Regions from separate parts of the Pantoea eucrina genome, predicted to be linked through region 3. Evidence: predicted binding sites of a transcription regulator. Region 3 holds the regulator's gene; each other region holds the start of a gene.
What was found. Region 3 encodes CRP, which controls carbon source genes, mostly activating them, when cyclic AMP is high. Its sites were predicted from a motif close to ATGTGANNNNNNTCACAT; they were not measured.
Positions count from the first base shown of each region.

Region 1 (7,659 bases), 550 kb from region 3:
GTCAACGGCGGCGAGCGCGTGCGTCAGCTGGCGCAGGATGGTCATGAAATAGTCTATGTGCCCTGCCACCGCAGCCATATGGATTATCTGCTGCTCTCCTACGTGCTTTATCATCAGGGGCTGGTGCCGCCGCACATCGCTGCCGGTATCAATCTTAACTTCTGGCCAGCCGGGCCCATTTTCCGCCGGCTGGGGGCCTTCTTTATTCGCCGTACCTTTAAGGGCAATAAACTCTACTCCACCGTATTCCGCGAATATCTGGGCGAGCTGTTCAGCCGCGGCTACTCGGTTGAGTACTTTGTTGAGGGCGGACGCTCGCGCACCGGTCGCCTGCTCGATCCCAAAACCGGCACGCTTTCAATGACGCTGCAGGCGCTGCTGCGCGGCGGCAGCCGTCCGATTACGTTTGTACCGATCTACATCGGCTATGAGCACGTAATGGAAGTGGGTACTTACGCCAAAGAGCTGCGCGGCGCAGCGAAAGAGAAAGAGGGCTTTGTGCAGATGGTGCGCGGCCTGCGTAAGCTGCGCAATCTCGGTCAGGGCTACGTTAACTTTGGCGAACCGCTGCCGCTGGTTAACTACCTGAACAAGCATATTCCCGAGTGGCGCGAGGCGATCGACCCGATCGATCCGCAGCGCCCCGCGTGGATGACGCCAGCGGTAAACGATATCGCTGCCCGCCTGATGGTGCGCATTAACGAAGCGGGTGCGGCCAACGCCATGAATCTGTGTGTGACCGCGCTGCTTGCGTCCCGTCAGCGCTCGCTGACGCGTGAGCAGCTGACGGAGCAGCTGGAGTGCTACACCCAGCTGCTGCGCAACGTGCCCTATTCACCGGAAGCGACGGTGCCCGATCTGAGCGCCGAAGCGCTGCTGGATCACGCGATGGGCATGAATAAGTTTGAAACCGAGCAGGACAGCATCGGCGATATCATTATTCTGCCGCGCGAGCAGGCCGTGCTGATGACCTACTACCGGAATAACATTCAGCACATGCTGGTGATGCCGTCGCTGATTGCCGCGATTGTGCAGCAGCACCGCGAAATCAGCGAAGCAGAGCTTCTGCGTCAGGTAAGCCTGGTCTACCCGATGCTGAAAAGTGAACTGTTCCTGCGCTGGGAAAGTGCCGAACTGCCGGCGCTGCTTAGCGCGCTGTGCGCGGAGATGGCGCGACAGGGGCTGGTAACGCAGCTGGATGGGCAGATTAAGCTGAGCGCCGCGCGCTATCGCACGCTGCAGCTGCTGGCAGCCGGTATTCGCGAAACGCTGCAGCGCTTTGCGATCACTTTCGCCATTCTCAGTGCCAAACCGACGATCAACCGCGGCACGCTGGAGAAAGAGAGCCGCACGCTGGCGCAGCGTCTGTCAGTGCTGCACGGTATCAATGCGCCGGAGTTCTTTGATAAGGCGGTATTTACCACGCTGGTGCTGACGCTGCGCGATGAGCGCTATATCAGCGACTCAGGTGATGCCGATGCGGAGCGCACGCACGCGATGTGGCAGATGCTGGCGGAGCTGGTCACCAGCGATGTGCGTCTGACAATTGAGAGTGCAGTCGCACACGAGTAAGGCAAGGCAGGGACGCAGGATGCGTCCCTGCCGGTTCAGAACAGCGCCAGAAACGGCTGCGTATTCAGCAGCACGCCAGCAAACAGCACCAGTCCCACATAGTTATTGTTCAGAAAGGCCTGAAAGCAGGCGTCGCGTTCGCGGCGGGCGATCAGGCTCTGCTGATAGACAAACAGCGCGCCGGCAGCCAGCAGTGACCAGTAGAATGCCCCGTTCAGATTCAGCATACTTCCCACCAGCGCCATCAGCCCCAGCGTGGCCAGCTGCAGCAGGCCAATAATCAGCTTGTCAAAACGACCAAACAGAATCGCCGTAGATTTAACGCCTATCTTCAAATCGTCATCGCGATCCACCATGGCGTACTGGGTATCGTAGGCCACCGTCCAGCAGATGTTAGCGAAGAACACCAGCCAGCAGACTAAAGGTAAGGACTCACTTACTGCAGCCCACCCCATCGGGATCGCCCAGCCAAAGGCTGCGCCGAGCACCACCTGCGGCAGATGGGTATAGCGTTTCATAAAGGGGTAGACCCAAGCCAGCGCCAGCCCGCCGAAAGAGAGCAGGATGGTCATGCGATTCATGGTCAGCACCAGCATAAACGCCAGCAGGCCCAGCGCAGCAAACAGCAGCTTTGCCTCTTTTTCTGAAACCGCCCCGCTCGCCAGCGGCCGGCCGGCGGTGCGTTTGACGTGACCATCCACTTTGCGATCGGCGTAATCATTGATGACGCAGCCGGCAGCGCGCATAACGATGACGCCAAGCACAAACACAATCAGCACCGGCAGCGGCGGCACCGCCATGCCAGCCAGCCACAGCGCCCAGAGCGTAGGCCACATCAACAGCAGCGTGCCGATAGGTTTGTCGATGCGCATCAGGCGGCTGTAAGCCTGCCATTTGCTTACGGATAATGATTTTTGCACGGGTCTCATCCTTGCTGCAGCGCGCGGTAAAGCGGCGATGCCGGTAAAAAAAGTTCAGTTAACAGAAGGGGCTTATCCGACAGGCGCAGGCGCGAACGCCGTCCCCACAGATCGCCGGCCTGGCCGGGATGAATAAAATCGCGGCTCAGCGCTGAAGAGGCAAAAAGATAGCGCCCCAGCGGGCGTGTGCCAAGTTGCTGCAGCATCTGCTCCGGTCCCTGCAGCGTACTCTCGGGCACTACGGTGCGGCCCAGCAGCCACGGCTCGCCGTCGCCGCACAGCACGATTTCGCGCAGCCAGAAGCGCGTATCGTTCGGCAGAAAAGCCGCTTCTGCTGCGACCTCCGCCGCGCTGACAAAGCCTTCACGGATGGGTTGAACGGTAACCTGCCGGCAGTGCTGCTCAAAACGGCGCGTCATGGAATCTTCTTCCATCAGCCAGTCGGTCAGCGGTGCGGGCAGCAGCGAGGAGGCGGGTAACCACTGCAAGGCATATAACTGGCGCAGCGCATCGTGCGACATCAGGCGATCTCCGGCAAAAAAGTTGCCTTAGTTTACCGCAGAGCGCGGCCGCTGGCACGGCCGCGAGCGCCGGAGATGATAAGGGACGTTATTCGCGCTTCAGCCGGTTGCTGTTTGCCAGCCACAGCGTGACCACCAGAATCAGGATCGCAGCGGAATAGCAGAGCGTGTCGAACGGGTTTTTGTGGTCAACGATAATCAGCCGGATAATGGCGGTGATCCCGATATAAACAAAGTAGCGCAGCGGAAAGTGATAGCCCGACTGAAAATATTTCACAATCAGCGCGATAAATTCAAAGTAGAGAAAGTAGATCACAATGCCTTCAATCAGCAGATAGGATGACGCCTGTTCACCGGTGCTGAACAGCACGTTAGCCAGATGAATCGTCTCCTTGCCGAGAAACACCACCAGGATCACGGCCAGGATTAACAGGCCGAGGTTAAGTACCCACTGCAGCACCGTCGCGATGAGCTGACCGGCGGCTGATTTATCTGTCATTGCTGCGTCCTTAATGCGCAAATGAGAAGAGCGCTATCATGCTGCAATGTGATCTGAATCACAATATGACGTTAAGGTGGCGGTTCTCCGTCAGGGGCAGCGTAAACGCCGTGGATATCTCATCGCAGTGAACCGGATTCAGCTACAGTTAACAGGTCGACGCCGCTTCAGGTTATTTATATCTAACGAAAAATTCATGCGGTGCGCTACCGGTCTTCCCCCGCTGCCGTGTTTGCCAGGCAGGCAGCTGGCTGCTTTTTGCCTGGCATACAGGAGCCTGCGACCGTGCTAACTCTGCTTAATCTGCTTTCTGCTGTCGCACTGCTGGTCTGGGGCACCCACATTGTGCGTACCGGCATCATGCGCGTGTACGGCGCCGATCTGCGCCGGGTACTGAGCCGCAGCGTGGAAAAAAAACCGATGGCTTTTCTGGCCGGCATTGGCGTTACCGCTCTGGTACAGAGCAGCAACGCCACTACGCTGCTGGTCACCTCGTTTGTGGCGCAAAACCTGGTCAGCCTGACACCTGCCCTGGTGGTGGTACTGGGGGCTGACGTCGGCACGGCCATTATGGCGCGCGTGCTGACCTTCGATCTCTCCTGGCTCTCCCCGCTGTTTATCTTTTTTGGCGTGGTCTTTTTTCTCAGCCGCAAACAGACGCGCGTCGGACAGATGGGCCGTGCTGCCATTGGTCTCGGGCTGATCCTGCTGGCGCTGCAGCTGATTGTCACCGCAGCACGTCCGATAACGCAGGCTTCGGGCGTGCAGGTGCTCTTCTCCACCCTGACCGGCGATACGCTGCTGGACGCCCTGATTGGCGCCGTTTTTGCCATCATCAGCTACTCGAGCCTGGCGGCGGTGCTGATCACCGCGACCCTGACGGCCGCCGGGGTGATCTCATTTAAGGTGGCGCTCTGTCTGGTCATTGGTGCCAACCTCGGCAGCGGCCTGCTGGCGATGATCAACGCCAGCGGTTCTAATGCGGCTGGCAAGCGGGTGGCGCTCGGCAGCCTGCTGTTCAAGCTTATCGGCAGCATTGCGGTACTGCCGTTTGTTGATTTTATTGCTGAGCTGCTGGATCGGCTGCCGGTGAATGATGAAGAGCTGGTGATCTTTTTCCACGTTTTCTACAACCTGGCACGCTGCCTGATCATGGTGCCGTTTGCGGCACCGATGGCGCGACTCTGCCAGCGTATGATTTCTGACGATGCAGAGCATCAGGCGCATCTCAAGCCCAGACATCTGGATAAAAGCGCGCTGGATACGCCTGCGCTGGCGCTGGTCAATGCCGCGCGTGAGACCCTGCGCATGGGCGACGTGCTGGAGCAGATGCTGGAGTCGTTCAGCCGCGTAGTCCGGGGCGAACTGCGTGAATCGCACCGGGTGCGGCAGCTGGATGATGATGTTGACGTGCTCTATACCGCGATCAAACTCTATCTGGCCCGCATGCCGCGCGAAGATCTGGCAGAGGAGGATGCGCGGCGCTGGGCTGAAATTATTGAGATGGCGCTGAATCTTGAACAGGCGGGTGACATCATTGAGCGCATGAGCGGTGACGTTGCGGATAAATCGTTGCAGGCGCGGCGGGCCTTTTCGGCAGAAGGGCTGGAAGAGCTGAATACACTGCAGGAGCAGGTGCTGAATAACCTGCGCCTGAGCCTCTCGGTATTTCTGTCGCATGATATCACCAGCGCGAAACGTCTGCGGCGGGCCAAACATCGCTTCCGTATTCTGATCCGCCGTTTCTCTCACTCGCACGTGGAGCGGCTGCATCTGAATAATGTGCAGAGCATTGAGACCAGTTCGCTGCATCTGGGGCTGCTGGGAGATATGAAGCGCCTTAATTCGCTGTTCTGCGCGGTGGCTTACACCGTTCTCGACCAGCCAGATGATGAGCGGGAAGTAGATTAAGGTAAGCACGCAGAGGCGCATTTATACGCCCCTGGTTTAGGGTGTGCACGGTATCAACCGCCATAAGCCGCGTCGTTGGATCCGGTGTGGACATCGGCCAGGGCGTCATTAATGACGCCCCTACGAGGGCGATGTAGGGGGCGCATTTATGCGCCCCTGGTTTAATGCGTGCACCGTATCAACCGCCATAAACCGCGTTATCGGATCCGGTGCGGGCATCGACACGGTCGCCATGAATGACGTCATTGGCTCCAATGCGGAAATCGACACGGGCGTCATTAATGACGCCCCTACGAGGGCGATGTAGGGGGCGCATTTATGCGCCCCTGGTTTAATGCGTGCACCGTATCAACCGCCATAAACCGCGTTATTGGCTCCAATGCGGAAATCGACACGGGCGTCATTAATGACGCCCCTACGAGGGCGATGTAGGGGGCGCATTTATGCGCCCCTGGTTTAATGCGTGCAACGTATCAACCGCCATAAACCACGTTATCGGATCCGGTGCGGGCATCGACACGGTCGCCATGAATGACGACCCTGCGAGCACGATGTAGGGGGCGCATTTATGCGCCCCTGGTTTAATGCGTGCACCGTATCAACCGCTATAAACCGCGTCATCGGATCGGGTGCGAAAATCGACACGGTCGTCATGAATGACGCCCCTACGAGATTGATGCAGGGGGCGCATTTATGCGCCCCCGGGTTAATGCGTGCACCGTATCAACCGCTATAAACCGCGTCATCGGATCGGGTGCGGAAATCGACACGGGCGTCATTAATGACGCCCCTACGAGGGCGATGTAGGGGGCGCATTTATGCGCCCCTGGGTTAGTTACGATAACAAACTAAACGCAATCATGCCGACGATGGCGCCAGTGGTGCCGAGAATGGTCTCCATCAGCGTCCAGGTCTTTAGCGTCTCGCCCTCGGTGGCACCGGTAAAGCGGCCAAACAGCCAGAAGCCGGCATCGTTGACGTGGCTGATAATAATTGAGCCACCGCCAATACAGATTGAGAGCGCCGCGAGCTGCGCGCCGCTGTAGTGCAGCGGTTCGATCACCGGCATCACCAGCCCTACGGTGGTCAGACAGGCCACGGTTGCAGAGCCCTGAATAACCCGGATAGCGCCCGCCAGAATAAAGCAGGCCAGCGCAATCGGCATACCGGCGCCGGTCAGCGCATGACCCAGCACCGGCCCCACGCCAGAGTCAACCAGCACCTGCTTAAAGACGCCGCCGGCACCGATGACCAGCAGAATAATGCCGGCGGGCTGCAGCGCGCTGCCGCACACCTGCATCACCTTCTCTTTATCCATACCCTGCCGGTACGCCAAACCATAGATCGCCACCAGCAGCGCCAGCAGAATCGCGGTAAACGGATGGCCAATAAATTCCAGCCATTCGTAGAGCCGGGTATCCGGCGTGGTAAAGCGCGCACCGATGGTTTTCAGCCCGACCAGCAGCAGCGGAAACAGGATCAGAGAGAGGCTAAAACCAAATGAGGGCAGCCTGCCCTCGTCTACATCCGGCTGATGATCTTCCGGCGGCGCGCTGAAGCTGACGTGACGGGCGATCAAACTGCCAAACAGCGGCCCGGCGATCAGCATCCCCGGAATGGCTGCGCAGAGTCCCAGCAGGATCATCCAGCCGAAATCAGCGTGCATCTGTGCCGCCAGCAGCATCGGCGCAGGTCCCGGCAGCAGAAACGCCGCCGCCGCCGCTACGCCGGCAAACAGCGGGATCACCAGCTTCACCAGGTTGTCATGCGTGCGGCGCGCCACCGCAAAGGCGATGCTGATCAGCAGCACTACCGCGACTTCAAAAAACAGCGGCAGCGCGCAGATCAGCCCGGCGATCCCCATCGCATAGTGCGCCCGGCTCTCGCCAAAGGTTTTCAGCATCCGGATAGCGATCTGATCCACCGCACCGGTTTCATGCAGGATTTTGCCGAACATTGCGCCAAGCGCCACGACGATGGCAAGAAAGCCCAGCGTGCCGCCCATGCCTTTCTGCATCGTATCGGCGATCTGATCGAGTGGCATACCGGAGAAAAGTCCGGCGCCAATAGACACTAACATCAGGGCGACAAAGGCGTGCATCCGCGCTTTCATCACCAGAAACAGCAGCAGCAGGACAGAGCCTGCTGCGGTTAACACCAGCGTTGCGGTACTCATTACTCGCCCTTGTTGATTGCATCCCTGATGGTCGCAACCGTAGCTGCAACAACGTCATCC
Region 1 is NZ_CP083448.1:245,766-253,424, reverse strand. It holds gene plsB (glycerol-3-phosphate 1-O-acyltransferase PlsB) at 1-1,572, shown strand, start outside; gene ubiA (4-hydroxybenzoate octaprenyltransferase) at 1,608-2,501, opposite strand; gene ubiC (chorismate lyase) at 2,498-3,013, opposite strand; gene psiE (phosphate-starvation-inducible protein PsiE) at 3,102-3,512, opposite strand; gene LAC65_RS01105 (Na/Pi cotransporter family protein) at 3,798-5,423, shown strand; gene gntU (gluconate transporter) at 6,259-7,599, opposite strand; gene gntK (gluconokinase) at 7,599-7,659, opposite strand, start outside.
Region 1: the regulator CRP is predicted to act here: its motif matches at 3,559-3,576, upstream of psiE (phosphate-starvation-inducible protein PsiE).

Region 2 (7,659 bases), 790 kb from region 3:
ACCTCCAACCCGTTTGCCCGCACGCTGCCTGATTTCCCCATCGACGGCGGCGATCTTAACCCGATGCTGCAGGATATCGGCCTGATCTTCCATCCGCCGCTGCTCTATATGGGCTATGTCGGTTTTTCGGTCGCCTTTGCCTTTGCCATCGCCTCGCTGATGACCGGACGGCTGGATACCGCCTGGGCGCGCTGGTCGCGCCCCTGGACCACCGCCGCATGGGTGTTTCTGACCATCGGTATCGTGCTGGGATCGGCGTGGGCCTATTATGAGCTGGGCTGGGGCGGCTGGTGGTTCTGGGACCCGGTGGAAAACGCCTCGTTTATGCCGTGGCTGGCCGGAACCGCGCTGATGCACTCGCTGGCGGTAACGGAAAAGCGCGGCAGCTTCAAAGCCTGGACCGTGCTGCTGGCGATCGCGACGTTTTCGCTCAGCCTGCTCGGCACCTTTCTGGTGCGCTCCGGCGTGCTGGTCTCGGTGCACGCCTTTGCCTCCGATCCGGCGCGCGGGATGTTTATTCTCGCTTTTCTGATCATCGTGATTGGCAGCTCGCTGCTGCTCTATGCGCTGCGCGGCGGGCAGGTACGCAGCCGCGTGCAGAGTGAAATCTGGTCGCGGGAATCGTTTCTGCTGGGCAATAACGTGCTGCTGATTGCGGCAATGCTGGTGGTCCTGCTCGGTACGCTGCTGCCGCTGGTGCACAAGCAGCTGGGGCTGGGCAGTATCTCAGTGGGAGAACCTTTCTTTAATACGCTGTTCAGCTGGCTGATGGCGCCGTTTGCGCTGCTGCTCGGTATTGGTCCGCTGGTGCGCTGGCGGCGTGATGAGCCGCAAAAGCTGTGGAAGCGGCTGAGTGCCGGGCTGGTGGTTACCCTGCTGCTCTCTGTTCTGCTGCCGTGGCTGCTGGAAGATCGCATTGAAGCGATGACGGTAACCGGGCTGCTGATGGCGATCTGGGTCACGCTGCTGACGCTGATGGAGCTGCATGAGCGCGCGACTCACCGGCATAGCCTGCTGAAAGGGCTGTGGCATCTGTCGCGCAGCCACTGGGGCATGGTGCTGGGGCATCTGGGCGTAGCGGTAACGGTAGTAGGCATCGCGTTCAGCACCCAGTACAGCGTTGAGCGCGATGTGCGCATGAAGGCGGGCGACAGCATCGATATTCATCGCTATCACTTTGTGTTCCGCGACGTGCATAACCTGCAGGGGCCTAACTACAGCGGCGGCGTGGCGATCATCGATGTCACCCGCGATGGCAAACCGGAAGCGGTACTGCGGGCGGAAAAACGCTTTTATACCGCTGCCCGCACCATGATGACCGAAGCGGCGATCAGCGGCGGATTTACCCGCGATCTCTATGCCGCACTCGGCGAGGAGCTGGATAACGGCGCCTGGGCCGTACGCCTCTACTACAAACCCTTTGTCCGCTGGATCTGGTTTGGCGGCCTGTTTATGGCGGCAGGCGGCCTGCTCTGCCTGCTGGATCCGCGTTATCGCGCGCGGAAAAAAGTTGCGCGTGAGGAGCGGGCATGAGCAAAAAAATTCTCTTTATTCCCCTGGCGCTGTTTCTGCTGCTGGCGGCAGCGCTGCTGTGGCAGCTGTCGCGTAATGCACAGGGTGACGATCCCTCCCGGCTTGAGTCAGCCCTGACGGGCAAACCGGTGCCACAGTTCAGACTGGAAGCGCTGGATCAGCCAGGCAAAATCTACAGCCAGCAGATCCTTACCGATGGTCAGCCGCTGCTGCTCAACGTCTGGGCAACCTGGTGTCCGACCTGCCGCGCTGAGCATCACTATCTGAACCGGCTGGCGGAGCAGGGCGTGCGTGTGGTTGGCCTCAACTATAAAGATGACCGTACGAAAGCGATAAACTGGCTTAATACGCTGGGCAACCCTTACGCGCTGAGCCTCTACGACGGCAGCGGCATGCTGGGGCTTGACCTCGGTGTCTACGGTGCGCCGGAAACCTTTCTCATTGATGGCCACGGCATCATTCGTTATCGCCACGCCGGTGATATGAACGAGCGCGTCTGGAATGAAGAAGTTAAACCGCTGTGGGAAAAATATAGCCGGGAGGCGGGGGCATGAGCAGGCTGCTTATTGCGCTGACGGCGCTGCTGCTTACGCTCAGCGTCCGGGCCACCACCACAGATAGCCTGCAGTTTACCTCGCTGCAGCAGGAGGATCAGTACCGGGCGATCACCGCCTCACTGCGCTGCCCGAAATGCCAGAACAACAGCATTGCAGATTCAAACGCCATGATTGCCGCTGACATGCGCCTGAAAGTCTATGAGCTGATGCAGCAGGGCAAGAGCCGGCAGCAGATAGTGGATTACATGGTGGCGCGCTACGGTCACTTTGTCACTTACGATCCGCCGCTGACGCCCGCGACGCTGATTTTATGGGCCGGTCCGGCGCTGTTTGTGCTGCTGGGCGGCGGGGTGATCCTGCTGCGTAACCGCCGCGCGCGTGAAACGACTGAACTGAATGACGATGAACAACAGCGCCTGGCGGCGATTCTGGAACGTAACGGGAAGCCGTAATGATTGTATTTTGCATGACTCTGATCGTTTTACTGGCGGCTGCGGTAGCGCTGTTTCTGGCTGCGGGATGGCACCAGCGTGAATACCATGCTGACGAACGCGACCGTCTTAACACCGCCTTTTACCAGCAGCGCCTGCGCGAGCTGCAGCGTGATGAAACGGAAGGCGTGGTAGCCAACCGGGCGGAGATGGAGCGCGATCTGCAGCAGATGCTGCTGACTGACGTCACTGACGGGCAGCACGTCCCGGGGCGGCAGAGCAGCCGCTGGGTACTGCTGCCGGGGGTCGTGCTGCTGCTGCTGGTATCGACCGGGGTCTATCTGCAAACCGGCGGCTACGCTCAGCTGGCCGGCTGGATCGCCGTTCAGCGTGACTATCCGGCGCTGCGCGCCCGCGTAATGGATCCGGATGCGCAGCCGCTGACGATGGAGGAGCTGGCGCGCCTGCAGCTGGGACTGCGCACGGCGCTGCAGCAGACACCCGGCAGCGCCGATGAGTGGGCGATGCTGGGGCGGCTTGGTATGGTGCTGAACAATGCTACCGCTGCCGGACAGGCGTTTGAGCGCGCGCTGCAGCGTGCGCCTGACAGCCTGGAGCTGCAGCAGGATTACGCCGAAGTCCTGACGCGTTCCGGCGATCCACAGGATAACCGGCAGGCGAGCGTGCTGCTGCATGCGCTGCTCAAGCGCGACAGCGCGAATCTGCGTACGCTTAGCCTGCTGGCGTTCAACGCATCCGGACAGCAGAACTATACTGAAGCGCTCGACGCGTGGCGCGCCATGCTGGCGTTGCTGCCTGCCGGCGATCCGCGCATAACGCTGATTCAGCGCAGCATTGAGCAGGCGAAAACCGCTGCCGGGCAGCAGGCGGTTGCGCTGAGCCTGACGGTCAAGCTGTCGCCGCCGGCAGAAAAAATGTTGCCGCCGGACGGAGTGTTGTATATTTCTGTATCTGACGGTGTTTCACCGGTGCCCGTGGCCGTTAAGCGCCTGCCGCTTAGCCACTTTCCGCTATCGCTTACGCTGGATGACAGCGACGCTATGATGCCCGATCGCCTGCTTTCGGCGCAGCATCAGGTTCAGGTCAGAGTGCGTATTGCCCGCGACGGCAGCGCAAATCCTCAGGCCGGGGACTGGTTCGGGCTCAGTGCTATTACCTCGTGGGAGGGTCACCAGCCGCTGACTGTTGAGATCAATCAGCAGCAGCCCTGAAGCGCTACATTTATCATCCGCACAGGGAGAAGAACATGAATAACCGCCTGACCAGTCTGGCACTGGCCAGTTTACTTCTGGTGGGATGCGCCAGCTCAAAACCGGCGGATGACGCCGCCCCGGCGCAGCGCAGCGATCCGCTGGAAGGTTTTAACCGTACGATGTTCAATTTTAATTACAACGTACTTGATCCTTATGTGGTGCGCCCGGTGGCGGTAGCCTGGCGCGACTATGTGCCGGTACCGGCGCGTACCGGCATGAGTAATTTTCTCGGCAACCTGAATGAACCCGCCAGCATGGTTAACTCCATTCTGGTAGGCGAGCCGCGTCAGGCCGGGATCCACTTCACGCGTTTCTTCCTGAATACCGTACTGGGTCTGGGCGGCTTTATCGACGTCGCAGGCAAAGCGAACCCGGCGCTGGCGCGCGAGGTGCCGCATCGCTTTGGCAGTACGCTGGGGCGTTATGGTGTCGGCTACGGTCCGTATGTGGTGCTGCCCGGCTACGGCAGTTTCACCGTGCGGCAGGATGGCGGTGACTATGTGGATACGCTCTATCCGGTACTCAGCTGGCTGACCTGGCCGATGTCGATCGGTAAGTGGGCGCTGGAGGGAGTAGAGACGCGTGCTCAGCTGCTGGACTCTGACGGGCTGCTGAAACAGCAGCAGGATCCTTACTCTTTTATCCGCAATGCCTATTTCCAGCGTAACGATTTTCTGGCTAACGGCGGCAAGCTGAAGCCGGAAGAGAATCCAAACGCCAGCGCGATACAAAACGATTTGCAGGATATCGACGCGCCGTAAAAAAAGGGCAACCCACCGGGTTGCCCTTATTACTTGTGCGGCAGGCGCGATCAGAACTTATAGTTAAAGCTTGCGCCGTAAAGCCAGGCTTTGCCTTCTGAGTTGAAGGTATAAGGGGCTTCATTAACGGTAACGTGCTGACCATGCATATAAGATACGCCGACATCCACTGACGCTTCAGGCGTAAAGGCGTAAGACGCACCGGCGCTCAGCCACAGACGATCCTGATCCGGAATAGAGATAGAGCGTTTATCGGCCGGAACCGGGCTGTCATCGAAGGCGATACCGGTACGGAAGGTCCAGCGATCGTCATAGAAGTAGGTGGTACCCAGCGCAATGCGATAGGCATCTTTAAAGCTCTCATCTTTCTGGAACAGCGTCTGGCCGCGGCTGCCAGTCGCTTTCAGCTCCTGGAACTGGCTCCAGCTGGTATAGGCAAGGCTGTAGTGCACTGCCCACTGCGGCGCAACTTTATGCCAGCCGGACACTTCCCACATTTCCGGCAGGTTCAGGGTCAGGTAGCCGGGCACCGTTGAGCCGCCGGTACCGCCAAACGCCGCCGGGATATCGTTTTTATAATTGCCGTCAAAGTCGACTTTTACTTCAGAGCGGTAGGTAAAGCCGAAACGGTTATTTTTATCCACTTCATACAGCACGCCGGCGTTCCAGCCATAGCCCCACTCATTGCCTTTAAGGTGTGCGACCTGCAGATCGGACGGGAAGCCCACTGCCGGGCCAGCTTCACCGGCATAACGCTCAATTTTGGCGCGGGCATAAACCGCATCAAAGCCAACGCCAACGCTCAGGTGCTCGTTCAGACGATAGGCGGTGCTGAGATTAAGGTTAGCGGTCATCAGATCGGTTTTACCGCCATAGCCCCCTGCGGCATAACCATTATTGAATTCAGTGGCCAGGCCATAGTTTGAGGTTGCGGATGCGCCCACCCACCACCGATCGGTAAGCGGCTGAACATAGTGAATATTTGGTACCCACTGATTAGGCGCAATGTTATTCGCGTTCAGGCTATTGCCGGTGAGCGGACTGCGTCCGCTGATATCCACTTCAGGATCGATATAGACTGCGCCGATCGAGAACATCGGGCTATCCATCAGTGCCATGGTGGCGGGGTTACGACTGGCCGATGCTGCTGTGTCACCCATCGCGCCTTCGCCTGAATAAGCGCGACCTAATCCAATTGCTGAGAATTCGTTAAGTTGAAAGCCTGCGGCGTAAACCTGGGAGGAGACGAGCGCCACTGCAGCTGCCACAGCTGACTTTGCAAACAGGTTCTTATGGTTCATGACCACAACCTCATCAAAATTATTATTAAACGTTGTCACGTCGCGTAACAAAGGACGGCGGATTGTAGGGACTGAGACTAAACAGACATATCAGACCAGTGCGACGAGTATAGGTCTGACCTGTGTGTAAGTTGCAATAATGTTTTTCAAATATTACAGACTTGATCGATAAAATCAGATCTGCTTAACAATTTCTTTATACTGCGCCGTCAGCATACCGGCTCAGGTTTGTTTTGGATCAAATTTTATTGTGATATTCGTCACTTAGCGACGCAATGATAGAGGAAAATGGCCCGCAGGCGTACACTTTATGACAGAACATCCCCTTAGATCGCCCGCTTTTTCAGCCGGAGAAACCTCATGAGTCAGACCATTAATAAATGCAGTGCCCGCGAGACCGCTGCCTGCTGCTGTGTGGATACGGGCATTGTGATTGATAACAGCGACTGCAGTGCCCGCTGGTCAGCGCTGTTTCCCGATCGCGCAGCTGCCGAAGCGATGCTGTTAACGCTGACGGAGAAAGCGCAGCAAACTGCCTCTGAACCCTGTGAGATTACGTCGCAATTTACCTCAGAGCCGGAAGGTATACGCCTGAACGCTGAATTTACCTTTGCCTGTCAGGCTGAAGCGCTGATTTTTCAGCTCGCCCTGCGTTAATTCTGCATCGCCGTCAATCCGCGACGGCGAATCGCTATTTTCGTGTTTTTCCTCGCACTTTTTTCTCTTTGCTATTGGCGAGCCGTCGCCGGATGGTTAACACTGACGATCAGGTCAGACCTCTCTGGCAATGGTGTCAGATCGTCGGTTACAGGGGGAAAAGCATGAGCAGAGCGCAGCCGTTGCTGACGCGTCAGGGCGAACGTATCGCTATTACTCACGGGCTGCGTACGCCTTTTGTCCGGCAGGCGAGCGATTTCCACGGCATTCCGGCGCTGGAGCTGGGGCGTATGGTGGTCAGCGAACTGCTGGTGCGCAGCGAACTGCCGGTTGAGGTAATCGATCAGTTGGTGTTTGGTCAGGTGATACAGATGCCGGAAGCGCCAAATATTGCGCGCGAAATTGTGCTGAGCAGCGGGCTGAGCGTGCACACGGACGCCTACAGCGTCAGTCGCGCCTGTGCAACCAGCTTTCAGGCCGTCGCTAACGTAGCGGAGAGCCTGATGGCGGGCACCATCGATGCCGGAATTGCCGGCGGCGCAGACTCCTCCTCCGTGTTACCGATTGGCGTCAGCAAAACGCTGGCGCGTGCGCTGGTCGATCTTAACCGTGCGCGGACAGTGGGCAAAAAGCTGCAGATCCTGCGGCGTCTGCGCCCGCGCGATCTGCTGCCGGTGCCGCCTGCCGTGGCGGAGTATTCAACCGGACTGCGCATGGGAGATACGGCTGAGCAGATGGCTAAAACCTGGGGTATTACGCGTGAGCAGCAGGATGCGCTTGCCCTGCGCTCACATCAGCGTGCCGCACAGGCCTGGCAGAGCGGCGTACTGCAGCAGGAGGTCATGCCCGCCTTTGTGCCGCCGTGGAAAGCGCCGGTTGAGCAGGACAACACCATCCGCTTTAACGCCAGCGCGGCCGATTATGCCCGACTGCGGCCTGCGTTTGACCGGCGTCACGGCTCGGTAACCGCAGCAAACAGTACGCCGCTGACGGACGGCGCGGCAGCCCTCATCCTGATGCGTGAAGGGCGCGCCCGCGAACTGGGAATAGCGCCGCTGGGCTACCTGCGCAGCTACGCGTTTACCGCCATCGATGTGCAGACCGACATGCTGCTGGGCCCGGCTTACGCCTCGCCGCTGGCGCTG
Region 2 is NZ_CP083448.1:2,300,404-2,308,062, reverse strand. It holds gene LAC65_RS10835 (heme lyase CcmF/NrfE family subunit) at 1-1,533, shown strand, start outside; gene LAC65_RS10830 (DsbE family thiol:disulfide interchange protein) at 1,530-2,087, shown strand; gene LAC65_RS10825 (cytochrome c-type biogenesis protein) at 2,084-2,542, shown strand; gene ccmI (c-type cytochrome biogenesis protein CcmI) at 2,542-3,753, shown strand; gene mlaA (phospholipid-binding lipoprotein MlaA) at 3,789-4,556, shown strand; gene fadL (long-chain fatty acid transporter FadL) at 4,607-5,857, opposite strand; gene LAC65_RS10805 (YfcZ/YiiS family protein) at 6,218-6,514, shown strand; gene fadI (acetyl-CoA C-acyltransferase FadI) at 6,679-7,659, shown strand, end outside.
Region 2: the regulator CRP is predicted to act here: its motif matches at 6,106-6,123, upstream of LAC65_RS10805 (YfcZ/YiiS family protein).

Region 3 (7,659 bases):
TACGCCACGGTGACGTTGACTGCCTGTGCCTGAAACGCTATCAGTCCCAGTACTGCTGCCAGCGAGATTATTGTTTTTTGCATTGCCATCATCCTGTTCCCCGAAGTGAAGTTATGACGGCAGTGTCGCCAGCGGTGAAAGTTTCATAAAGGAATTAAAAATTATCCCTCATGCCAATCAGTTCTTAGATCAACATCAGGCAAGGCTATGCAAAAAAAGCAAATAGGCCGGACAGAAACGGTGACAAATTTGTCAGGCGCTCACATCGCTACTGTGTTATTGATCTCTACCTGATTTCATCACCTGAATAGCGGTTGTTATCTCCATGTCCATCGAAAAAGTCGCGCACCTGGCGGGCGTATCAAAAGCTACCGTTTCCCGGGTTCTGAACCAGCATCCCGGCGTGCGTCCCGATACGCGCAGTAAAGTGCTGGCAGCGATCAGCGCGTGCGACTACCAGCCTAATTTGCTGGCGCGCCAGCTGCGCACGGCGCAAAGCAACATGCTGCTGGTGCTGATTTCAGATATTACCAACCCCTTCTGTTCGCGCGTTGTGCAGGGGATTGAAGCGGAGGCGGAGACGCAGGGCTATCACATTTTGCTCTGCAACAGCGCCTCTCAGCTGCGGCGTGAAACCGCCTATCTGGCGCTGCTGGCTGGCAAGGTCGTCGATGGCGTGATCACAATGGATGCCGCCGCCTGTCTGCAGGGGCTGAAAGATTTGATTGGTGATGCGCCGTGGGTGCAGTGTGCTGAATACGATCCCTCTATTAATGCATCCAGCGTGACTATTGATAACCGGCAGGCGGCCTTTGAGACGGTCCGCTACCTGGCCGGAAAGGGCCGAAAACAGATTGCGCTGGTCAACTGCGACATGCGCTATCTCTATTCGCATCAGCGTGAGAGCGGCTACCGCGAGGCGCTGAAGGCGCTGAATATGACGTGGGATCGCGTGGCGTATGCGGAGAATATCTCCTGCGAAGCGGGCAGCGCCGCGCTGCATGCGCTGCTGGCACAGCCCTCTCCGCCCGATGCCATTTTTACCGTGTCAGATGTGCTGGCCGTTGGCGTTATTCACGCCGCGCTCGAAGCGGGACTGCGCGTTCCGGAGGATCTGGCCGTGGTAGGTTTTGACGGTATTCCGTTTACCAGCAGCCTGAATCCGCCGCTGACCACCATTGCGCAGCCGATGAATCAGATGGGCGCCCGCAGCGTACAGCTGCTGCTGAACCGCATTCGCCAGCCGCATGCTGCCATTGTGCATGAAGTCCTGCCCTGGCAGCGTCTGGAGCGCGCATCCAGCTAATCTAGCGCCAGATCAGCAGCACACAGGCAGCGGTCAGTGCGCCCATCGCGAGGTTGAACAGCTTCCAGGCACGCGGGCTATGCAGCAGGCGGCCAATCAGTGAACCAAATCCCATCCAGATCAGGCCGGATACCAGATTCACCAGCGCCATGCCCATGCTGATCGCAACCACAGAGTGCTGATAGGCAGCTCCTGCCAGGCTGAAACTCGCTATCGCCCCCAGCGCCATCAGCCAGGCTTTAGGATTGATCAGTTGCAGCAGTCCGCCCTGCCAGAACGGCATCTGCTTTACCGAACGGTCTTCGGTTTCCAGCGTCTCATAGGCGGCCGTCGCGATTTTCCACGCCAGCCAGAGCAGATAGAGACTGCCGGCAATCTTCAGTACCAGATGCAGCGACGGATAGAGCAGGATCAGTCCGCCAATGCCAAATGCCACCATCAGCAACATCACCTGCATACCCAGCATGATACCAATAAGCAGCGGTAGCGTGCGCAGAAAGCCAAAATTAGCACCTGAGGCCGTAAGTAACATATTATTGGGCCCCGGCGTGATGGCCGCGACCCAGAGAAAACCTAACATCGACAAAAAAAGACTGAGTTCCATGAGTATCCGGATGCTCCTCATCCTTAAAAGCAGACAACCCATCGAAGCTATCAGCGAGTTATGCATCAGACAAGCACTATCCCTGGTTATTTAGATTGCCCCACCGGCAATCCCTTTATTCCGCTGCGCGGCTTCGGCAATGCGCATTTGCAGACCCTGCTGCCGCGCCTGCTACGGCGTCGCGTCACGCTTAAACCACACTGGCAGCGGCTGGAGCTGCCGGATGGCGACTTTGTCGATCTCGCCTGGAGCGAAGATCCGGCCGGCGCGCGACACAAACCGCGCATGGTGATGTTCCACGGGCTCGAAGGCCATTTTCGCAGCCCTTATGCACACGGCCTGATGCAGGCGTGCAAAGCGCGCGGCTGGCTTGGCGTGGTGATGCACTTTCGCGGCTGCAGCGGCGAACCTAACCGGCTGCAGCGCATCTATCACTCCGGTGAAACAGAAGACGCGACCTATTTCCTGCACTGGCTGCGGCGTGAATGGGGCAGCGTGCCGACAGCTGCGGTAGGTGTGTCGCTGGGCGGTAACATGCTCGCCTGTTTACTGGGCCTGCAGGGCAATGAGGCACCGCTGGATGCGGCCGTGGCGATATCAGCGCCGCTGGCGCTCGCCCCCTGCAGTGAAAAGCTCGATATCGGCTTCTCCCGCTTCTACCAGCACTATCTGCTGACGCAGCTGAAAAAGAATGCGCTGCGCAAACTGCGCGCCTGGCCCGGCACGCTGCCGGTTGATGTACTGCAGCTGCGCGCGTTTCGCCGCCTGCGCGAATTTGACGATGCGATCACCGCCCGGGCGCACGGCTTTCTTGACGCCAGCGATTATTATCAGCGCGCCAGCGGCCTGCCGCTGTTAACCGGCGTGCGCAAGCCGATGCTGATCATCCACGCCAAAGACGATCCCTTTATGACAGATGCGGTGATCCCGCAGCCGCAGCAATTGTCTGCCACAATTGAGTATCAGCTGACGCAGCAGGGTGGACACGTTGGCTTTGTCGGCGGCAGCCTGCTTCAACCGCATATGTGGCTGGAGCAGCGCGTGCCGGAGTGGCTCTCAACTTATCTGGATGGGCAATTGTGATTATTCCGTGGCAGGAACTGGATGTAACAACGCTGGAAAACCTGATTGAAAGTTTTGTTCTGCGCGAAGGCACTGACTACGGTGAGCAGGAGCGCAGCCTGGCGCAGAAGGTAGCCGACGTGCGCCGCCAGCTGCAGCAGGGCGAGGTGGTGCTGGTCTGGTCTGAGCTGCATGAAACGGTCAATATTATGCCGCGGCGCGAGTTTCGCGGCTGATGCACTGCCGGATAATTCATGGTAACAATGCTCATCGCCCGACCTCACAGGGAGCACCCGTATGTCAGCCAGACACCCCGTTATCGCCGTTACCGGCTCCAGCGGCGCCGGTACCACGACAACCAGCCTTGCGTTCCGTAAAATTTTTCAGCAGCTGGGGCTGCATGCAGCCGAAGTAGAAGGCGACAGTTTTCATCGCTATACCCGGCCGGAAATGGATATGGCGATCCGCAAAGCACGCGATCTGGGTCGTCACATCAGCTATTTTGGTCCGGACGCCAATGACTTTGGCCTGCTGGAGCAGACGTTCCGGCGCTATGGCGAAAGCGGCATAGGAGAGTCGCGCAAATACCTGCACACCTATGACGAGGCCGTGCCGTGGAATCAGGTGCCGGGCACCTTTACTCCCTGGCAGCCGCTGCCGGAGAATACTGATGTGCTGTTTTATGAGGGACTGCACGGCGGAGTGGTTACGCAGCAGCATAACGTGGCGGAGCATGTTGATCTGCTGGTGGGCGTGGTGCCGATCGTCAATCTTGAGTGGATACAGAAACTGGTACGCGATACCAGCGAACGGGGCCATTCGCGCGAAGCGGTGATGGACTCCGTGGTACGGTCGATGGAAGATTATATCAACTACATCACGCCGCAGTTTTCGCGCACGCACCTTAACTTTCAGCGGGTACCGACAGTTGATACCTCTAACCCGTTCGCGGCGCGCGAGATCCCCTCACTGGATGAGAGTTTTGTGGTGATCCATTTTCGCGGCCTGGAAGGTATCGCTTTCCCCTATCTGCTGGCGATGATTCAGGGATCGTTTATTTCGCATATGAATACGCTGGTGGTACCGGGCGGCAAAATGGGACTGGCGATGGAGCTGATCATGATGCCACTGGTGCAGCGGCTGATTGAAGGAAAACGGATAGAGTAGAGGCCATGTCTGCCAGACGACGTGGCATCGGTCGCCATAAATGGCGACCCTGCAAAGCCTGTTTCACGGGTAGCGAGGTATGCGCACCGGCAGCTGTTACAGCTCAACTACCTCATGGCTGTGGGTGATCTCCACCCCTTTGCCGAGCATGATCGCCACCGAGCAATATTTTTCTGCCGACAGGTCAACCGCCCGCGCCACCGCTTTCTCGCTCAGCGCTTTGCCGCTGACGATAAAGTGCAGGTTAATCTGTGTAAAAATACGTGGTGCTTCTTCGCGCCGTTCTGAAGTCAGTTTGACCTCGCAGTCAGCCACGTCATTACGCCCTTTTTGCAGAATCGAGACCACATCAATCGCGCTACAGCCGCCGGCGGCCATCAGTACCATCTCCATCGGGCTTGGCGCTTTATCGCCTGAATTCCCGTCCATTAATAACTGATGTCCTGATGAGGATTCTCCGAGAAAGGTCAGCCCTTCCACCCATTTCACACGTGCCTGCATTATTCTTTCTCCTGAAGCGGCGTTTTGCGCCAGAGTACGCGTTCATCCGGCAAACAGCAATCGCCCGCCTGCTGAAGCGAGACAACACAAGACAGCCTGCAAAAGCTGTGCTACAAACAGAGCTGAAAATTTCTTCGTCGTGGCTGATGAGGACGGGCAGAATCAAAAGCAGAGCTTACACATCCGCCCGGATAATTTTTATTAACAGGACGCGCTGGACGATTTCATCGCCTGACAGGGAATGAATGCCCCTGTGTTTTGGGCACGATTACAATAGAGGATAATAGCGAATGGTTCTCGGCAAACCGCAAACAGACCCTACACTCGAATGGTTCCTGTCCCATTGCCATATTCACAAATATCCATCCAAAAGCACGCTGATCCATCAGGGTGAAAAAGCAGAAACGCTCTACTACATCGTTAAAGGTTCCGTTGCGGTACTGATTAAAGATGAAGAAGGCAAAGAGATGATCCTCTCCTATCTGAATCAGGGAGATTTCATCGGCGAACTCGGCCTGTTTGAAGAGGGCCAGGAGCGCAGTGCCTGGGTGCGTGCGAAAACAGCCTGCGAAGTTGCTGAAATTTCCTACAAAAAATTTCGTCAGCTGATTCAGGTTAACCCGGATATTTTGATGCGCCTGTCGGCGCAGATGGCACGTCGCCTGCAGGTGACATCAGAAAAGGTGGGTAACCTGGCTTTCCTGGATGTTACCGGCCGCATTGCGCAGACGCTGCTTAATCTGGCTAAACAGCCGGATGCCATGACCCACCCCGACGGTATGCAGATTAAAATTACCCGTCAGGAGATTGGTCAGATCGTGGGTTGCTCACGGGAAACCGTTGGTCGCATCCTGAAAATGCTGGAAGATCAGAACCTGATCTCCGCACACGGTAAAACCATCGTCGTTTACGGCACCCGCTAAGCTGTTTCACCCCCCACGGCGTGATGACACCATCACGCCGTTTCTGTTTGCGATAAGCTGATGTGGCGCCGAATCATCTATCATCCCGAAGTCAATTACGCTCTGCGTCAGACGCTGGTGCTGTGCCTGCCTGTCGCGCTGGGATGGCTGTGTGGCGATCTGCAAAAAGGCCTGCTGTTCTCGCTGGTACCCGCCTGCTGCAATATTGCCGGCCTTGATACGCCGCATAAACGCTTTTTCAAACGCCTGATCGTGGGCGGTACGCTTTTCGCCACCGGCAGTTTTCTGATCCAGTACCTCACCAACGCCGCGGTTCCGCTGCCGCTTATTATGCTGGTGCTGCCGCTGCTGATTGGCGTGACGGGCGAAATCAGTCCGCTGCACGGGCGTCTGCTGCCCGGCACGCTGATTGCAGCGATCTTTACGCTGAGCCTGGTGGGGCGTATGCCGATCTGGGTGCCGCCGCTGCTCTATATTGGCGGCACGTTCTGGTATGGCCTGTTTAACTGGTTCTGGTACTGGCTGTGGAAAGAGCAGCCGATGCGTGAAACGCTGAGCCTGCTCTATCGTGAGCTGGCTGACTACTGCGATGCCAAATATACCCTGCTGACACAGCTGACCGATCCGGAAAAAGCGCTGCCGCCGCTGCTGGCGCGCCAGCAGAAAGCGGTTGACCTGATCACCACCTGCTATCAGCAGATGCATATGCTTTCTGCCAGCCGCGATAACAGCCATAAGCGGCTGACGCGCGCTTTTCAGGTGGCGCTGGATCTGCAGGAGCATATCGCTGTCAGCCTGCACCAGCCGGAGAAAGTGCAAAAGCTGGTAGAACAGAGTCATGCGGAAGCGGTTATCCGCTGGAATGCAAAAACCATTTCGGCACAGCTCAGGCTGCTGGCCGATGCCATTCTCTATCACCAGCTGCCCGCCCGCTTTCAGATGGAAAAGCCGCTCGGCGCGCTGGAAAAAATTGCGCGGCAGCATCCGGATAATCCGGTTGGCCACTTCTGCCTTTATCATTTCAGCCGCATCGCCCGCGTGCTGCGCACCCAGAAACCGCTCTATACGCGCGATCTGATGGCCGATCGCCAGCGGCGCCTGCCGCTGCTGCCCGCCCTGCGCAGCTATCTATCGTTCAGGTCCGGCGCGCTGCGCAGCGCGGCCCGCTTTGCCGTTATGCTGATGTTTGGCAGCTCTGTTGCGCTGTTTTTTAATATTCCCAAGCCCTACTGGATCCTGATGACCATTATGTTTGTCAGCCAGAATGGCTACAGCGCCACGCGCGTGCGCATTCAGCACCGGGCGCTCGGCACCTTTGCCGGGCTGCTGATTGCCGCCGCATCGCTGCGTTTCGCCGTACCGGAATCGATCGCGCTGCTGTTTATGCTGGCAATCACGCTGGCCAGTTATCTGGTGACGCGCAAATATTATGGCTGGTCGATGATTGGCTTCACCGTGACGGCGGTCTACTCGCTGCAGCTGCTGTCGCTGAATGGTGCTCAGTTCCTGCTGCCGCGGATGATGGATACGCTGATGGGCTGTCTGATCGCCTTCGCCGGTATGATCTGGCTATGGCCGCAGTGGCAGAGTGGTCTGCTGCGCCAGAATGCGCACGATGCGCTGGAAGCGTATCAGGAGGCGCTGCGCATGCTGCTGGGGCCGGATCACGCGCCGGAAAAACTGGCTTACCAGCGGGTAAAGGTTAACCAGGCGCATAACGCGCTGTTTAATGCGCTGAATCAGGCGACCAGCGAGCCTGGTTTTAACGCGCAGTATCTGAAGGATATGCGGCTGTGGGTCACGCACAGTCAGTTTATCGTAGAGCATATTAACGCCATGACTATTCTGGCGCGTGAGCACACCATGCTGACCCCGGCTCTGGCAGAGCGCTATCTGCAGTCGTGCGAAATTGCCCTGCAGCGCTGTCAGCAGCGGCTGACCTACGACGGACCGGGCAGTGAGAGCAACGTTATGGAGGCGCCGGGAAACCTGCATGAGGGGCCGGTGACGATTGTCGAGCAGCATGTTAAACGCATTTTGCAGAATCTCAGCGTCATGCACACCATCTCCTCTCTGGCATGGAGCCAGCGACCGCA
Region 3 is NZ_CP083448.1:3,085,672-3,093,330, forward strand. It holds gene tauA (taurine ABC transporter substrate-binding protein) at 1-92, opposite strand, end outside; gene LAC65_RS14720 (LacI family DNA-binding transcriptional regulator) at 326-1,306, shown strand; gene LAC65_RS14725 (LysE family translocator) at 1,308-1,910, opposite strand; gene LAC65_RS14730 (hydrolase) at 1,971-2,993, shown strand; gene LAC65_RS14735 (YheU family protein) at 2,990-3,208, shown strand; gene LAC65_RS14740 (phosphoribulokinase) at 3,270-4,139, shown strand; gene LAC65_RS14745 (OsmC family protein) at 4,236-4,640, opposite strand; gene crp (cAMP-activated global transcriptional regulator CRP) at 4,931-5,563, shown strand; gene LAC65_RS14755 (YccS/YhfK family putative transporter) at 5,624-7,659, shown strand, end outside.

Region 4 (7,659 bases), 1.1 Mb from region 3:
AGCGCCTGCATGGCGCAGGAGCGCGCCTCTCCCGCCTGAATAATCAGCTCCATTACCGTGGTTTCATCAATTTCCATCATGACTCCTTAGCCAGTTGTGCCGCTGCGGCCTGCTCCTGCTCCTGTTGCAGCAGCTGGCGCTCATACATTTTGAAAAACGGGTAATAAATAAGCGTGGCAATCGCCACCAGCACGGCAATCAGCACGATCACGCGCCAGTCCCAGCCGGTTGACCAGGCGGCGCCAATCGGGGCGGGCGTGGTCCACGGTGCCAGTGAGACAACGTGATTAATCAGGTTAGTTTTGGTGGCGGTCCAGGCGATCACGGCGTTAACCAGCGGCGCAAGCAGAAACGGAATAAACAGGATGGGATTCATCACCACCGGTGAGCCAAATATCACCGGCTCGTTGATGTTAAACATGCTGGGCACAATACTCAGTTTGCCAATTGAACGCAGGTGCGCCGATCGGCTGCGCAGATAAAGCAGTACCAGCCCCATAGTGGAACCCGATCCGCCTATCACAATGAAAAACTGCCAGAAAGGTTCAATAAACACGTGCATCACCGGCTCACCGGCGTTCAGCGCCTGCTGATTCAGTCCGAGATTGGTCAGCCAGAACGCCTGCAGAATGCCCCCGACGATCACCGCACCATGAATGCCGGCAAACCACAGCATATGGCATAACAGCACCGCAATCAGCACCGCAGGCAGTGAATCAGATGCGGAGATGACCGGCGCGAAGATGGCCATAATCGCCTGTGGCAGCAGCATGCCAAACTGCGCCTGCACCCACAGGCTGAGCGGAAACAGCGTGAGAAAAATGGCAACAATCGGGATCAGCAGATCGAACGACTGGCGGATTTTCGGCGGAACCTGCTCGGGCAGCTTAAAGCCGATATGGTGTTTCTGCAGGAAATGCATCATTTCTGTGGCAAACAGCGCCACCAGAATCGCGGTGAAAATCCCTTCCCCGCCCAGCGAGCCTACCGGCAGTGTCTTATCACTCTGGGGAGCGGCCACCACCAGAAAAGCCATCAGCGACAGGCTCGCCGCCATAAAACCATTCATTTTGTAACTGGTGGCCAGGTTATAGGCGATAGCACTGGCGATGTAGAGCGCCATAATGCCCATCGTCATATTGTAGGGCATCATGATCTGCGCTTCGTGCGCCTGCACCATACCCAGCCACCACTGTGCGAAAGCCCATGAGCTGTCGGCAGAGAATGGCGGATGGGCAAACAGCAGCATAAACGAACCGACAATCAGAAACGGCATAGAAGCGATAAAGCCATCGCGGATCGCGATAACGTGACGCTGACTGGAGAGGCGTCCGGCGAACGGGCTGATACGATTTTCAATGACGCCAAATAAAGATTCACTGATGCTGCTCATGAGCAAGCTCCTTGCGACAGGCAACAAGAGAATTAACCTGCGCAGCAGCTGCGCAGGCGGAAGAATTATTTGAGTGCGGGCGTTATTTTCAGGCGTGAATCAGCTTTAATGAATCTGCTAATATTTTCTCGCCGTTCATCATGCCGTAATCCATGCTATTTATGACGGCGATAGGCTTATTAAGCTGCTGGGCTATCGGGGCGAAATCAGCCAGTTTATATTTAATTTGCGGACCAAGCAGGCAGCAATCAACACCCTGAATTTCTTCGTTAAACTCCTCTATTCCTACTGCTTTTATCTCCACATCAAGCCCCTGCTCTTTTGCCGCTTTTTCCATTTTCTGCACCACCATGCTGGTGGACATTCCGGCGGCACAGCACAGTAAAATCTTTGGCATGATCGTTTCCTTTGAATGATGTTTAATTAACGAATACACAGCCAGAAGATTTTCTGCAACCGGTTTCAGATCTGGATACAGAAAGTGTGAGAAATATCAAAACTCAATCCGGATAAATTAACTGGCAGAGAAATAGTGCAGGAGAGTGATTATACAGGCACAGGGGCATAATCGTATGAAACAGCCATCTGGCCGTCGCCGCAGCATCGGTTAGCTGCAGCAGAACGTGCCGGACGGCTGAGGCTGTCAGGAGATAGCAGAATCTTTATGTTTATCCGCTTCAAAGTGACTCTTGAACTGCTCATAAATGGAGATCATATTTGACGCATCGCCATGCAGAGGGCTTAATTTTCCGGCACGGACCAGCTCGATAACCAGCTGCAGTGCAGCCTGTTTTGGACTGCTGGCAGGATGGGCAATATCAGACATGCTTTTCTCACTCGTTTAAAAGGGGTCAGCTGCACAGTTTAGCCTGGATTATGCCGGGTTTGGATGCGCAGCGCGCTGCTGGCAGACCGTTCGGATAAAAAAGCCGCTCGGGGTGTTCATTGACCTGTGAGCCAATTGTCTATACTGGATCAAAAAAGGGAACACACAGCCACACATTCCGTACCAGCGCGAAGGTGTTAAAGGAGCCCGGTTATGCTGATTGGTTTTGTTCTATTAGTGAGTGCCTGCGGGCACGATGCCTGTGACGCGTTGCCGGTATCAGAGCGTATTTATCCGACAAAAACGGCCTGTGAAACCATGGCCAATCGCATCTATAAAGTCCGTCCTAACGTGGTCTTGCTGTGTGGCGAGGTTCATCGCTGAAATGAGGCCAGGATTTACTGCATTGCTCACATTTTAGCCGTTCGCCATTGCAAGCGCTGGCAATAAGGTTCAAAATATAAGCTGTTTTACACTATCATCGTTGTGAATCCCATGAAGAAATCGCGCCCCCGCCGTCCTGCCGGACGCTGGGTTTATTACATTTTGTATGATGGGATCCTCTGGCCCTGCCCGGTGCGCTGGGAGTGGGAAAATGGCTTCGATGGCTGGCTTCCCTTCTACTATTCACCCACGTTTGAGTTTGTGGCGGGCGATCCGCGCAAGGCGTATCGTATTGCGCGCAGTAGCCTGCGTAATGTACGCGAAGCGCTGCATGATGCAGAGTATGCCTGAGTGCAGAAACAACAATGCGCCCGCAGGCGCATTGTTAAAACATTGACCGTTGCGCGTAACGCAATCAGTTATTCAGCGTGTAATCCAGCGTGATTTCTGCATTCAGCAGCTGTGATACCGGGCAGCCTGCTTTCGCTTTCTGAATAATCTCATCAAAGGCATCTTTATCCACGCCCGGCAGCGACACGGTGCTGGTCAGTGCCACTTTAGTAATGGCAAAGCCTTCGCCTTTTTTGTCCAGCGAAACATCGGCGGTGGTGTCGATGCTCTCCGGCTTATGGCCGGCATTGCCCAGCATCAGCGACAGCGCCATGGAGAAACAGGCAGCGTGTGCGGCACCAATCAGCTCTTCCGGGTTGGTCCCTTTTTCGCCTTCAAAGCGCGTATTAAAACCATACGGCTGCTGATCCAGTACGCCACTCTCTGTGCTGACGGTACCTTTACCTTTGATGTCACCTTCCCAATGGGCCGATCCTTTCTTGTGAATGGTCATGTCATTCCTCCTGTTAGTGGACAGCACTGAGTATAGACAACCCGCTCTGTTTTGCCTGGCTCAGCGCACCGCACGCGGGCGCGCAGGCTGTAAACCCGCTTCTTTCAGCAGGGCGTTAGCCTGCACCAGCGAATCCTGGGTGATGTCCGCGATCGATTTTGCGCCGGTCAGCGTCATCGCGACCCGCATCTCTTTTTCAATCAGCGTGAGCAGATTCTCCACGCCGCGCTGCCCGTGCGTCGCCAGCGCATAGATAAAGGCGCGTCCCAGCAGCACGCTGTCGGCACCGAGCGCCAGCATGCGCACCACATCCAGACCGCTGCGAATGCCGCTGTCTGCCAGAATGGTGATATCGCCTTTAACCGCATCGGCGATGGCCGGCAGCGCACGCGCTGACGAGAGCACGCCATCGAGCTGCCGTCCGCCGTGGTTGGAGACCACGATGCCGTCAGCGCCAAAGCGCACCGCATCGCGCGCATCCTCCGCATCCAGGATGCCTTTAATCACCATCGGCCCCTCCCAGAAATCGCGGATCCACTCCAGATCCTGCCAGGAGATAGAGGGATCGAAGTTGTTAGCCAGCCAGCCAATGTAATCCTCCAGACCGGTGGGTTTGCCGAGATAAGCTGAAATGTTGCCCAGATCGTGAGGCCGGCCGTGCAGCCCGACGTCCCACGCCCACTGCGGGTGGGTTACTGCCTGCCAGTAGCGGCGCAGCGCGGCGTGCGGTCCGCTCATGCCGGAGTGCGCATCGCGATAGCGCGCCCCCGGCGTGGGCATATCGACCGTAAACACCAGCGTTGTACAGCCGGCTGCTTTGGCGCGCTCCAGGGCGTTACGCATAAATCCGCGATCGCGCAGCACATAGAGCTGAAACCACATCGGCCGGTTGATGGCTGGCGCCACCTCTTCGATAGGACAGAGCGAGACGGTAGAGAGCGTAAAGGGGATCCCCTTCTGTGCCGCCGCCCGCGCCGCCTGTACCTCTCCCCGGCGCGCATACATGCCGCACAGCCCCACCGGCGCCAGCGCCACCGGCATCGCCAGCGTCTCATTAAACAGCCGGGTTTCCAGACTCAGCGCGGACATATTTTTCAGCACCCGCTGACGCAGCGCGACGTCTGAAAGGTCAGCCACGTTGCGCCGCAGCGTATGCTCAGCATAGGCACCCCCATCCAGATAGTGAAACAGGAACGGAGGCAAAATGCGCTGCGCTGCGGCGCGATAGTCACTGGCAGCAGAGATAATCATCAGGTGTTCTCCTTACGGGTCGCTGCCGTTTCGCCCGGCAGGCGGGTGATGCGCGCCTGACGCGCTTCATCTTCATGCAGCGTTTTCATCGTGGTATGGACAAAGCCGAGGTGATCCATCGCCGCCTGACGCGCGGCAGCGGCGTCTCCTGCCATCACCGCATCAAACATTGCCTGATGCTGCTCATTGAGGCGGTTAAAAATCACCGGCTGGGTATACATGCGCTGACGGCTGTGCAGTACCGATGACTGCAGCAAATCGAAAAAGCCGCGCATGGTCTGCAGTAAGACCAGATTGTGTGAAGCCTCTGCGATGGCGAGATGAAAACGCAGATCGGCCTGCGCGGCGAGATCGGGATCGCCGCAGTCGTTCAGTCGCAGCAGCGCATCAAAGGCGTAGCGCAGTTTTTCTTTATCCGCTTCCGTTGCGCGCAGCGCGGCGTGCCAGGCGGTACTGGCCTCAATGGCGTGGCGCGCCTCCAGAATATCCCAGCGGTAGTCGGGATCGGCCGCCAGCAGCTGACGCATCGGCTCGACGATACGCTGTTCTGACCAGGGCTCCGGCGGCTGGCACAGCCAGGTGCCGCCGCCGCGTTTGCTGATCAGCACGCCGCTGTTAATCAGCTGCTGAATCGCCTCGCGCAGGGAGGAGCGCGAGACGCCCAGCAGCGCCGCCAGCTGGCGCTCGCCCGGCAGCCGCATGCCGGGCGTCAGCTGCTGCGCGCTGATCCAGGCGCTGAGACGTTCGCGCAGCGGCGCGCTCACGGGATCATCCACGTCAGCACGTAGGCCTGCAGCGTGGTGATCACCCCGACCATGCAGGTAAAAATCAGGCTGTGTTTCACGGTAAAGCGGAACAGATCGGACTCTTTCCCCACCAGCCCGACCGCCGCGCAGGCGATCGCAATCGACTGCGGCGATATCATCTTACCGGTCACGCCGCCGGTGGTATTAGCGGCTACCAGCAGGATATCAGAGACGCCAATCTGCTGCGCCGTGGTCGCCTGCAGCGCGGCAAACAGCGCGTTGGAGGAGGTGTCCGATCCGGTCAGAAACACGCCCAGCCAGCCGAGAAACGGTGAGAAAAAGGTAAACGCCTGCCCGGTGTGCGCCAGCGCCAGCGCCAGCGTAGCAGAGAGCCCGGAGTAGTTAGAGATAAAGGCAAACGCCAGCACCATGCCGATAGAGTAGATCGGCAGCGCCAGCTCTTTCAGCGTCTCTGCGAACGTCTGCAGCGCCGCGCGCGGTTTCATCCGCAGCCAGAGGATCGACAGCAGTGCCGCAACCAGAATCGCCGTGCCGGTGGCTGAAACCACATCGAATTTAAACAGTGCAGCGTACGGCGTGGCCTGACTCACCACCGGCGGCATCCGCGCCACCAGCTCATGCAGCAGCGGTACCGGCACGGTAAAGACCCAGTCATAGAGTGCGCCGCCTTTGGCAAACAGCGCCTTGAACGGCGGAATACTCCACAGCGTCACCGTCGCGGTAAGGAACAGAAACGGCATCCATGCGCGCACAATCTGCGCCAGCGTATAGCGCTGCGCTCCGGGCATGGCGTCAGCTGCATCGCGCTCTTCAAAACGGAAAATGCGTACCGGCTGCCAGCGACGTAAAAACAGCGTCAGACAGATCAATGAGGCGAGCGAGGAGATAATATCGGGCAGCTCCGGCCCGAGGAAGTTGGAGCTCAGGAACTGAGCAATGGCAAACGATCCTCCCGCCACGATCACCGCCGGCCAGGTCTCTTTCACCCCGCGCCAGCCATCCATGATCGCCATAATCCAGAACAGCACAATCAGCGTCAGAAACGGCAGCTGTCGCCCGGCCATCTGACCAATCTGAAAGCTGTCCAGCCCGGTGACCTGCCCGGCCACAATAATCGGAATCCCCATCGCGCCGAACGCTACCGGCGCCGTATTGACAATTAAACAGAGGCCCGCCGCATAGAGCGGTTTGAAGCCCAGCCCGACCAGCAGCGCAGCGGTAATGGCCACCGGCGCACCAAACCCTGCCGCCCCTTCCAGGAAGGCGCCAAAGGCAAAACCGACGATCAGCATCTGCAGGCGCTGATCCGGCGTGATCGACAGGATCGACGCGCGAATAATGTCGAACTGCCCGGTTTTAACCGAGATCTTATACACAAACACGGCGGCAATGATGATCCAGGCGATCGGCCACAGGCCATAGAAAAAACCATACACCGCCGACGCCAGCGCCTGCCCCACTGGCATGCCATACAGCAGCAGCGCCACCAGCAGCGCCAGCACAACGGTCGCCGTGCCCGCCTGGTAGCCTTTGAGCTTGAGTTTAATCAGCGCAAAAAAGAAAAAAACAATCGGTATCACTGCGACCAGGCTGGAAAGCCACAGATTATTAAGCGGATCATAATTTTGCTGCCATACCTGCATGCCATTATCTCCGGAGGAGTGAAACCGGCACGGTGCAGCAAAACATGCACCGTGCGACAGTGCCCGTGACGCGCTGAAAGTGGTCGGACCGCATTCAGGAAACCGGGCTTATGGCGTCAGATAGTTAATGCGTTGTTAACTGAAAGCAACGCATTGCGGGAGAATTTTGCAGCAGTGTGACCAGGCAAAAAGGTTTTAACGCTTTTGGTAGGACCAATCAGCGCGACACGTGAGTAAATGCGCCGGTATAGCTGTGCGGATGAAAGCGCAGGTTCAGCGCAATCAGGCCCAGCGTAATCATACCCTGCATCAGCCAGACGCTGGAGAAGCTGCCGCTGAACGCCTGCAGCTGGCCGGCGACAAACGGCATGCAGCCGGCAATGATAAACCCGGCGCCCTGCATAAATGCCACCAGGCGTGCGCCCGCCTGCGGGTGTGGCAGGTGATCAAGTGCCAGCACCATCGTCAGCGGAAACGCGGCACCCAGGCCAAACCCGGCCACTGCGGCCCAGCACCAGGGGGCGAACTGCGGCGCAACCAGCAGGCCAGCC
Region 4 is NZ_CP083448.1:761,410-769,068, reverse strand. It holds gene LAC65_RS03510 (PTS lactose/cellobiose transporter subunit IIA) at 1-77, opposite strand, end outside; gene LAC65_RS03505 (PTS sugar transporter subunit IIC) at 77-1,393, opposite strand; gene LAC65_RS03500 (PTS sugar transporter subunit IIB) at 1,482-1,790, opposite strand; gene LAC65_RS03495 (hypothetical protein) at 2,037-2,219, opposite strand; gene LAC65_RS03490 (hypothetical protein) at 2,433-2,603, shown strand; gene LAC65_RS18265 (hypothetical protein) at 2,566-2,676, opposite strand; gene LAC65_RS03485 (hypothetical protein) at 2,715-2,954, shown strand; gene LAC65_RS03480 (OsmC family protein) at 3,019-3,447, opposite strand; gene lldD (FMN-dependent L-lactate dehydrogenase LldD) at 3,508-4,698, opposite strand; gene lldR (transcriptional regulator LldR) at 4,698-5,462, opposite strand; gene lldP (L-lactate permease) at 5,459-7,108, opposite strand; gene LAC65_RS03460 (cyanate transporter) at 7,326-7,659, opposite strand, start outside.
Region 4: the regulator CRP is predicted to act here: its motif matches at 1,875-1,892, upstream of LAC65_RS03500 (PTS sugar transporter subunit IIB).